4 regions of the Nocardia sp. NPDC049526 genome follow, and region 4 is predicted to be linked to each of the others. Evidence: riboswitches for the same ligand, from Rfam matches in the RefSeq annotation. Region 4 holds a riboswitch; each other region holds the start of a gene.

Region 1 (2,197 bases), on a different contig from region 4:
CGCTGTGCGCGCCCCAGCGAACCCAGGGCCCAGCGCGCCCGGCGGTCTCGGGTTGCGCGAGCGCAAGAAGCAGCAGACCCGGTTGCGCATCATCGAGGTGGCGCTCGACCTGTGCGACGCACAGGGATTCGAAGCGACGACGGTCGAACAGATCGCGGACCGCGCGGATGTTTCCCCGCGCACGATCAATCGGTATTTCGACAGCAAAGAGGCCATCGTCCTCGGGCCGGTCAAGGACTTCGGACTCGCGATCGCCGAGTGCCTGCGCGGACTCCCGGTCACCGGCAATGAGCTGCAATCGCTGCGCGAGGCCTTCCTGCTGGTCGTCGACCAAGCCGCGGTGAATGTCGAGGGACCGCTGTCGTTCCGGCGCTTCCAGCAGATGCAGCGGATTCTGCGCAGCAGTCCGACGGTCAGTGCGCAGAGCATGGAACTGGCCGACGATAAGAACGCCGCGATCGCCGACGTGATCGCCGAGCGACTCGGCACCCAGCCCGACGCGCTACCGGTACGACTGGTCGTCGGCGCCTGGCAGCTGATCGGCCACCTCAGCATGGAGTGCCAGAACTCGATCTTCGACGAGGAGGACACCTCCGCGGCCGCCGCGGAGGCCCGCACCGGATTCACCACGTCGTTCGACGAGTTCATGCGCGTGTGCACCGGGCAGCCTGCGACCGAACCGGCGGAAACCCGGTAACGGATTTCAGTCGCCGACCGCGCGCCGGTTACCATGTCCGTCAGGTCATGAGTGCCAGCGCGAAGCCCCGGCTTGCTGGACGGCAACCCTCCAGCAGCGGTGGGGTGCTCCGGGTGATGACCGGGCTCTCGATGGTCGAGGGCAAGCGCGCACTTCAGGAGGTATTTCCGATGAGTTGTTGTCCGTTACCCGCACCTCGATAAGACCTGCCGGCGAACAACCCTTTGGAGCACGACATGAGTGACCCCATCGCGTCCGCGGCCGCACTCCCGGTCTACCGGACCGCGGCCCGGTTCAGCCGGGTAGCTAACATCGGGGATGTGCGTTCCCTCGTGATACCCCCGGTATCGGCGACGCACTGTGCGCGGCGGGTCGGTTTCACGGCGGCGACGTCGTGAGCGAGCGCAGCGAGCGAACCATCAACACAACACCCTCGGTCGCGACGGAGCCGAGCGCTAGCGAGGCGGAGTCGTGACCGTGACCGACCCCACCAGTACCGCGCGTTCGTCCGCGGTGGCCCTGCCACCGCCGGACGGGAGGCTCGGCATCATTGCCATCGGGGATGTGCGACTGGAGACCGGCGCGGTCATCCCGGACGTTCATCTGGCCGTGCAGCGCTGGGGTGAGCTCTCCCCCGCACTGGACAATGTGGTGCTCGTCGAGCACGCGCTGACCGGCGATTCGCATGTCGTCGGGGTGCCCGACGACATCCATCCGCTGCCCGGCTGGTGGGACGGCCTGGTCGGGCCGGGCGCACCGGTGGATACCGACGAATGGTGCGTCATCGCGACGAATGTGCTCGGCGGCTGCAAGGGCAGCACCGGCCCCTCGACGCTGGCACCCGACGGAAAGCCTTGGGGTGCAAGGTTTCCGGAGATCTCGATCCGGGATCAGGTGACCGCGGAAGCGGCACTGCTCGATCTGCTCGGCATCGAACGCCTGGCCGCCGTCGTCGGCGGTTCGATGGGTGGCATGCGGGTGCTGGAGTGGATGGTCGGCGCGCCGGAGCGGGTCGCATCCGCACTGGTGCTCGCCGTCGGCGCACGCGCCACCGCCGACCAGATCGGCACGCAGACAACGCAAATCGCCGCCATCAAGGCCGATCCCGACTGGCAGGGCGGCGACTACCACGACACCGACCGCACCCCGACGACCGGCATGGGCATCGCCCGCCGCATCGCGCACCTGACCTACCGCACCGAGGGCGAACTCGATCACCGCTTCGAGAACAATGCGCAGGGCGACGAGGATCCACGCAACGGCGGCCGCTACGCGGTGCAGAGCTATCTGGACCACCAGGCCGAAAAGCTTTGCAGCCGTTTCGATCCCGCCACCTACGTCCTGCTGACCGAGGCGATGAACCGACACGATATCGGCCGCGGGCGCGGCGGTATCGCGGCCGCACTCGCCGCCACCCCGGTACCGTGCGTGGTCGGCGGCGTCGACTCGGATCGCTTGTACCCGTTGCGGACTCAACAGGAACTGGCCGACGGACTGCCG
Region 2 (2,197 bases), on a different contig from region 4:
CACCCGTGTCGACCAGGGTGGCGATGGCCTCGACCAGCCGATCCACATCGGCGGAGCTGGTGCCGAGGCCGATGCTGGCACGCAGCGCACCGTCCAGGCCGAGCCGCTCGAGCAGCGGGTGGGCGCAGAAGCGGCCGTCGCGAATGCCGATGCCGTGTTCGGCGGAGAGATAGGCCGCGACGTGTCCGGGGACGAATCCGTCCAGCGTGAAGGCGACAATGCCGACGGTGTCGGGGCTGTCGTCCCAGATGCGCAGCAGGTTGACGCCCGGAATCGCGGACAGCCCGGCACGCAGGCGATCGGCGAGCAGTCGCTCATGCGCGGCAAGGGTTTTCGGATCGATCGCGCACAGCGCGTCACATGCGGCGGCGAGTGCGGCCGCGCCCAGCACATTCGGCGAACCGGCCTCGTGACGCTGTGGTGCCGATGCCCATTCCGCGCTGGTAGTGGTGACCTCGCGGACCGCCCCGCCGCCCGCCAGATACGGTTCGGCGGCATCGAGCCAATCCCGGCGTCCGACAAGCACTCCCGCGCCGAACGGTGCGTAGAGCTTGTGGCCGGAAAAGGCGAGGTAGTCGATTCCGGTGGCGCGCAGGCTGATTCGACGATGCGGTGCCAGTTGCGCGGCATCGACCAGGATCCGCGCACCGCACTGGTGCGCGATGGTGGCCAGGCGCTCGAGTGGCAGCACCTCACCGGTCACATTCGACGCGCCGGTGACCGCGAGCAATGCCGCCGGCCTACTGCACAATTCGGCGATCAGCTGGCGGATCGTCTCCTCGACGGTCGCCGCGGCCTTGACGACGCGACGACCGTGCCGGGTCCAGGGCAGGAAGTTCGCATGATGTTCGATATCCAGCACCACGGTGTCGCCGGGCACACAGGCGGCGAGCAGATTCAGCGAATCGGTGGTGTTGCGGGTGAACACCACCACCTGGTCGTCGGCGGCGTCGAGGAAGCGGGTGACCGAGCCGCGCGCGGCCTCGTAGCACTCGGTGGAGATCCGCGAGGCGTAACCGGCACCGCGGTGCACGCTCGCGTAGAACGGCAGCAGCTGCTGCACGCGGTCGGTGACCTGCGCCAATGCCGGTGCGCTAGCGGCGTAGTCGAAGTTCGCGTAGGTGGTCGTTCCGCCCTGTACGAGCGGCACCTGGAGGTCGTCGCCGGAAACCCGGGCGAGGGCGGCACAGCTCTGCTCAACTACAGCGGTCATCACAAATCCCATCGGCTGTGGGACCCGAAATCAGGTGATCATCCGAGTCCGCGCTTGCCGCACCCGGTCGGGCTGCGGCCCGGTCGTCACCCGGAGCACCCCGCCGCGGAGGAGGGTTGCCGACCAGCTAGCCGGGGCTTGACGCTGGTACTCATGACCTGAACCGAGATTGGCAGATGCCACACCGTCCTGTCAACCGAATCATTTCTGCATACACATGCAGTCGAATAAATAACCTTGCAATGCCGAGCGATGTGCGATCTGATCGAGAGGTGACGCTTTCCCTGCTGCTCAGCTTTATCGGCCTGTGCATTCTGCTGTCGATCACGCCCGGCCCGGATTCGTTCCTGGTGCTGCGTTTCTCGATCGTGGACGCGCGACCCGGTATCGCCGCGGCGATCGGCTCGGCATTGGGCGGGATCGTGTGGGCGGTGGTGGTCGCAGCGGGCGTCGCCGCCCTGCTGGAACAGTCCGCGACGGCCTACCGGACGCTCAAGGTCGTCGGCGGAATCTACTTGGTGTACTTGGGAATTCGGGCGCTGATCGATCACCGCAAGCAGCGCGGGGCGGGCACCGCCGCGGCGTCCGGACAGTCGGCCGCGCAGGCTCCCGCCTCGATCCGCTCGGCATTCGCCGCAGGTCTGGTGTCGTGCATGTTCAACCCGAAGGTCGGGCTGTTCTACCTGGCGGTTCTGCCGCAATTCCTCACCGATGTCACCTTTCTGAACACCCTCGCCCTCGGCGCCATCGAATGCTCCATTGCCGCCGTCGAGATGATCCTGCTCGCCGTGCTGGCGTCACGAGCGGTTGCGATGTTGCGCCGCCCACAGGTTCGCGATCGGCTCGAACAGATCAGCGCGGCCATTCTCGCCGCGCTCGGCATCGGCACGGCCGCTTCTGCCGCGTGATCCGTCATGCGCCTGGCCGGCCGCCGCCGACCAGGCGCACGGCGTCACTGGTTCAGCTGAATCTCCTTGCGCCACA
Region 3 (2,197 bases), on a different contig from region 4:
TTCACCGGCCCGTACGGTCAGGTCGATGCCGGCAAGTACCTCGGTGCCGCCGTAGGACTTTCGCACGCCGCGCACCTCGACCGCAGGAGCCCGGCCCACTTCTACCGGTGCGCTCATCGGGTCGCTCCGCGCGGTGCGGCGGAACCGGCTTCGGCGATTTCGCGCAGCCTGCGCCAGACCTTCTGCACCGGTGTCGGCGGGGGCGTGCGGTGCGCGCCCTTGGCGTAGTGGCGTTCGATATAGAACTGCACCACCGACAGAATCGTGGTCAGCACGATGTACCAGACGGTGGCCACCATGAGCAGCGGCACCACCCGGCCGTTGCGGCCGTAGATCACCTGGACCTGGTAGAAGAGTTCCGCGATCGCCATGACCGACACGATCGAGGTGCCCTTGAACAGGCTGATCACTTCATTGGTCGCATTCGGCAGGATCGAGCGCATGGCCTGCGGGACGATGACCGTACGGAACTGCCGTACCCGCGGAATACCCAGTGCCGCGGCTGCTTCCAGCTGCCCAGGATCGACCGAGATATACCCGGCCCGGATGATCTCGGCCGCATACGCCGCCTGATGCAATGCGAGTCCGATGACGGCCGCGGTGAATCCGCTGATCACCCCGTTCACCTCGAAGGTGAGAAAGGAAGGGCCGAACGGGATTCCGAGCGAGAGCTTGTGGTACAGGTAGGCGATGTTGAACCAGAACAGCAGCTGCACGATCAGCGGAATCGAGCGGAACGCCCAGATATAGACCCACGAGATCACCCGCAGCACCGGATTATTCGACAGTCGGGCGATCGCCAATGCCGTACCGATCAGGAATCCCAGCGCCGTGCCCCACAGGGTCAGCTCCAGGGTGACCTTCAGCGCCGACAGCACCGATTTCGCGGTGAAGTACTTGGCGAATGTCGACCAATCCCAGCCCGGATTGGTGGCCAGTCCGTGGACGAACTGCGCGAGTAGCACGAGCGCGATGGCGCTGATGACCCAGCGCCACGGGTGCCAGGACTTGGCGATCGCCGGTGCGCCGGTAGTGCCTACGGTGGCGGTGGGTGCAGCCGGTATCGGGACATCCGATACCGGAGTATCGGATGCGACGGACGCGCTCATATTTCGGTTCCTCCATCGTTCCCGGCGGAAGCACCCGCACCCGGTGACCGGGGGGTTGCTGCGACGTCGACGAGCCAGGTCTCTCGGTCGCTCTGGATGGTGTGTCCGACGCCGAGCACGGGTCGGTCAATGGGCCTAGCCGAAATATCATGCGAAGCAGGCGAAGTCCGGCACAAGGGTACGAATCAGCGTGAGCGCAGACCTTGTTTGTGTGGTCGTGAGCAGGCACTATTGTCCCGGTCGAGCAGTGGATCGTGGCATTTCGGACCCGGTTTTCCGTGTGCTCTTCGTCCGAATTTCCCACCTTCGGATCGCCGCGGCGGCCCATCGGAACGCGCGGCGCGAATGTGTCGACCGCCGGAATAGACGCTGTTGCGAAGGTTTGCCGGAGTACTCTCGGACCTCGATTCGTGCCCGACGATGAGGAGGTCTGCCGTGACCCTGCTGCGCCGTCTGACCACGCTAACCGCCATCGCGACCGGTACGGCCGCGCTGACTCTCGCCGTCCCCGGCATCGCCGCCGCGGGTCCGGCGCCGATGCCCGCACCAGCCGTTCCGGCCGCGACCGCACCCCCCGCCCAGGCCGCACCCGGTGATCTGTTCGCCGGTTATCGAGCCGTCGTAGAGGCGCTGCGCACGTTGGGCATCGACCCGTTCCTCTACCCGGCGGTCGCGCCGTTCTGCTCCGACACCGGCAGCCTCGGTCTGGTTCCCGCGGTTGCGGGCGCAGTCCCGGGGCCGTGGCCCAAAACCACGGTGGCCATTCCGGGACTCGACCCGAGCGCCGTCAAGGCGGGCCAAGTCATGTTCACCTTCGTCCCCTACGGCCTCGGCCCGGACGGCACGAATGCTTCGGGCATGAACGTCGCCTGGGTCAACCTGGCCAACGGCCGCAGCGGCATCACCGCCATGGGATCGATGTCCGATGTGGTCCGCACGATGGTGCCCGCCGAAATCCCCGCCGAGGTAAGGCCACTGGCCGAACGCGCCATCCAAGACTTCGTCGCCGTATTCCCGGTCGGTGGGGTGCGCGCGGTTCCGGTCGACACCGGATCCGGCACTGTACTCGCCGCAGTCTTCGGCACCGT
Region 4 (2,197 bases):
CACGAGACGGACTTGTTGCCCTCGAGGAAGCGGGCGATGCGCAGTGCGGATTCGGTCGAATGACGCACGCGCAGCGGCATGGTCTCCAAACCCTTGAGCAGGGTCCATGCGTTGAACGGGCTCAGCGCCGGACCGGTATGGCGCATAAGGGTTTTCACCGGACCGTCGATGTAGTCCTGATCGCCGAGGATCGCACCGCCGAGTACCCGGCCCTGACCATCGATGTGCTTGGTGCCGGAATACACCAGCACGTCCGCACCGAGTTCGAAACCGCGCTGCAGCAGCGGCGTGGCGAAGACGTTGTCCAGCACCACTTTCGCGCCGGCGGCATGCGCGAGTTCGGTCACCCGGCGCACGTCGACCAGCGTCTGCATCGGATTGGCCGGTGTCTCGAAGAAGACGGCCTGGGTCGGCACCGAAAGCGCCTGCTCCCACTGATCCAGATCATCGCCGTCGACGAAGACCGTCTCCACACCCCAGCGCGGCAGAATCTCGTTGCACACGACGAAGCACGAGCCGAACAGGCTGCGCGCGGCCACAAGTCGATCGCCCGCGCCCAAAAGCGCACCGAGCGCGGTGAATACGGCCGACATGCCGCTCGCGGTCGCGAAACATGCTTCGGCGCCGTCGATCAGACGCAGCCGCTCCTCGAACATGGCGACCGTCGGGTTCCCGTAGCGGGAGTAGACGAAATGCTCGATATCGCCGGTGAACGCGGCTTCGGCCGCCTCGGCGCTCTCATAGACGAAACCGGAGGACAGATACAGCGCCTCGGCGGTTTCCTCGAATCCCGAGCGGCGCAGGCCACCTCGCACGCCGAGCGTCGCGGGACCGACACCCTCGGGCAGCGGCTTGTCGAACGCACCACCGGTGATCATGACTGCCGCCAGGGCAGGCCGATGGCGCGCCAGCCGGAGCCGCCACGATGTCCGAGCTCGTCGATCGGGCCTTCGAAGCCCTCCAGCACATTGAACGACGGGGCGATGCCTGCCCCGGTCGCGGCGACTGCCGCACCGATGGAACGCTGTCCGGAGCGACAGAGGAAGACGACGGGCGCTGCCGGATCGCGCCCCTCCAGCGCCTTGGTCAGCTGCTCGACGAACTCACCGTTGCGGGCGCCGTTGCTGTCGACCCATTCGATCAGCACCGTCGGCCGTTCGATCGAAGTCGTATCCGGCACACCGACGAAACGCCATTCGGCCTCGGTGCGCACGTCCACCAGGACAGCTTCGGGATTGTCCTGCAACAACTCCCACGCCTGCTGTGGGGTGATGTCACCGGCATATGTCATGCGATCCTCCTGTGAATCCACGCTTGCCGCACCTGGGTTTCGGTGCGCGGCCAGGTCGTCACCCGGAGCACCCCACCGCGGAGGAGGGTTGCCGACCAGCCAGCCGGGGCTTGGCGCTGGTACTCATGACCCGAAAATGAGATTGCCTGGGCAGGGGCCGCCATGTCAAACCCCAGTTCGCACCGCGCATAAGGAATCAACCGCAGACGATCCATCGGTCTTGGGAACGGGTCAGATTCCAGGTCGCCGGGGTCTCCCGGCCGTCGACCGCGATGGTCACCGTCGCCTTGGCCTTATCGCCGTCGACCATCGCATTCTCAATCTTGGTGACCTTGATCGACTTTCCGGCCGCGGCCCCGCCGAACTGACCCGCGAGCGACGTCTTGCTCTCGTCGAAGCCCTGACAGGCCACGCCCGGCGGCGGCGTGCTGTCGGTGGTGGCGCGGGCCTCCGCGTAGCGCTGCACCGCGGCCGCGATCTTGTCCGATTCTGTGACATTTTTCTCAGCGGGCGAAAGCACCGCACCGAGGACGATCGCGACCAGCACGACAGCGGCGAAGACGGCCGCCGCGATGAACGGCGCGATGGAGCGACGATCGGTCTGATCGACCTCGATTACGGGTTCTTCATCGGTGCCCTGCTGCTCTGTCATGGGTCGATCATCCCTGGTGGACGGCGGTATCCGGCATTCGGCCCCGGAACCTGCGCCGCCAGGATTTGATAGATGTCGGTAGAGCGGGTAGTCACGGTAGGTGGGCCGGGGCAGCAAACACCCGGTGTACGCACCGCCGCAGGGTGCGCGCTGTGCCACCGATAGAATCGCGAGACTGCGGCCTGCTGTCATAGCCGAGATGGCCGCCTGTCCGCATCAGCAGATGCGACCGAGAGGGTGCGTCAAGTTAGCCT

Evidence for each region. A riboswitch is a leader RNA that binds a small molecule or an ion and turns the genes downstream of it on or off. The one in region 4 is predicted to bind S-adenosylmethionine.
Region 1: it holds a riboswitch for S-adenosylmethionine, as region 4 does, so the genes downstream of both, ACIBW7_RS32000 (homoserine O-acetyltransferase) here and ACIBW7_RS41570 (rhodanese-like domain-containing protein) in region 4, are expected to answer to the same signal.
Region 2: it holds a riboswitch for S-adenosylmethionine, as region 4 does, so the genes downstream of both, ACIBW7_RS04520 (aminotransferase class V-fold PLP-dependent enzyme) here and ACIBW7_RS41570 (rhodanese-like domain-containing protein) in region 4, are expected to answer to the same signal.
Region 3: it holds a riboswitch for S-adenosylmethionine, as region 4 does, so the genes downstream of both, ACIBW7_RS27270 (amino acid ABC transporter permease) here and ACIBW7_RS41570 (rhodanese-like domain-containing protein) in region 4, are expected to answer to the same signal.

The regions. Positions count from the first base shown of each region.
Region 1 is NZ_JBITMA010000012.1:17,589-19,785, reverse strand. Features, by position in the region: gene ACIBW7_RS32005 (TetR/AcrR family transcriptional regulator) at 1-697, shown strand, start outside; SAM riboswitch class IV at 741-851, shown strand; gene ACIBW7_RS32000 (homoserine O-acetyltransferase) at 1,211-2,197, shown strand, end outside.
Region 2 is NZ_JBITMA010000001.1:1,033,868-1,036,064, reverse strand. Features, by position in the region: gene ACIBW7_RS04520 (aminotransferase class V-fold PLP-dependent enzyme) at 1-1,213, opposite strand, end outside; SAM riboswitch class IV at 1,259-1,372, opposite strand; gene ACIBW7_RS04515 (LysE family translocator) at 1,486-2,121, shown strand; gene ACIBW7_RS04510 (DHA2 family efflux MFS transporter permease subunit) at 2,166-2,197, opposite strand, start outside.
Region 3 is NZ_JBITMA010000009.1:123,858-126,054, reverse strand. Features, by position in the region: gene ACIBW7_RS27275 (amino acid ABC transporter ATP-binding protein) at 1-117, opposite strand, end outside; gene ACIBW7_RS27270 (amino acid ABC transporter permease) at 114-1,109, opposite strand; SAM riboswitch class I at 1,119-1,212, opposite strand; gene ACIBW7_RS27265 (hypothetical protein) at 1,545-2,197, shown strand, end outside.
Region 4 is NZ_JBITMA010000027.1:180-2,376, reverse strand. Features, by position in the region: gene ACIBW7_RS41575 (O-succinylhomoserine sulfhydrylase) at 1-878, opposite strand, end outside; gene ACIBW7_RS41570 (rhodanese-like domain-containing protein) at 875-1,291, opposite strand; SAM riboswitch class IV at 1,306-1,422, opposite strand; gene ACIBW7_RS41565 (hypothetical protein) at 1,488-1,943, opposite strand.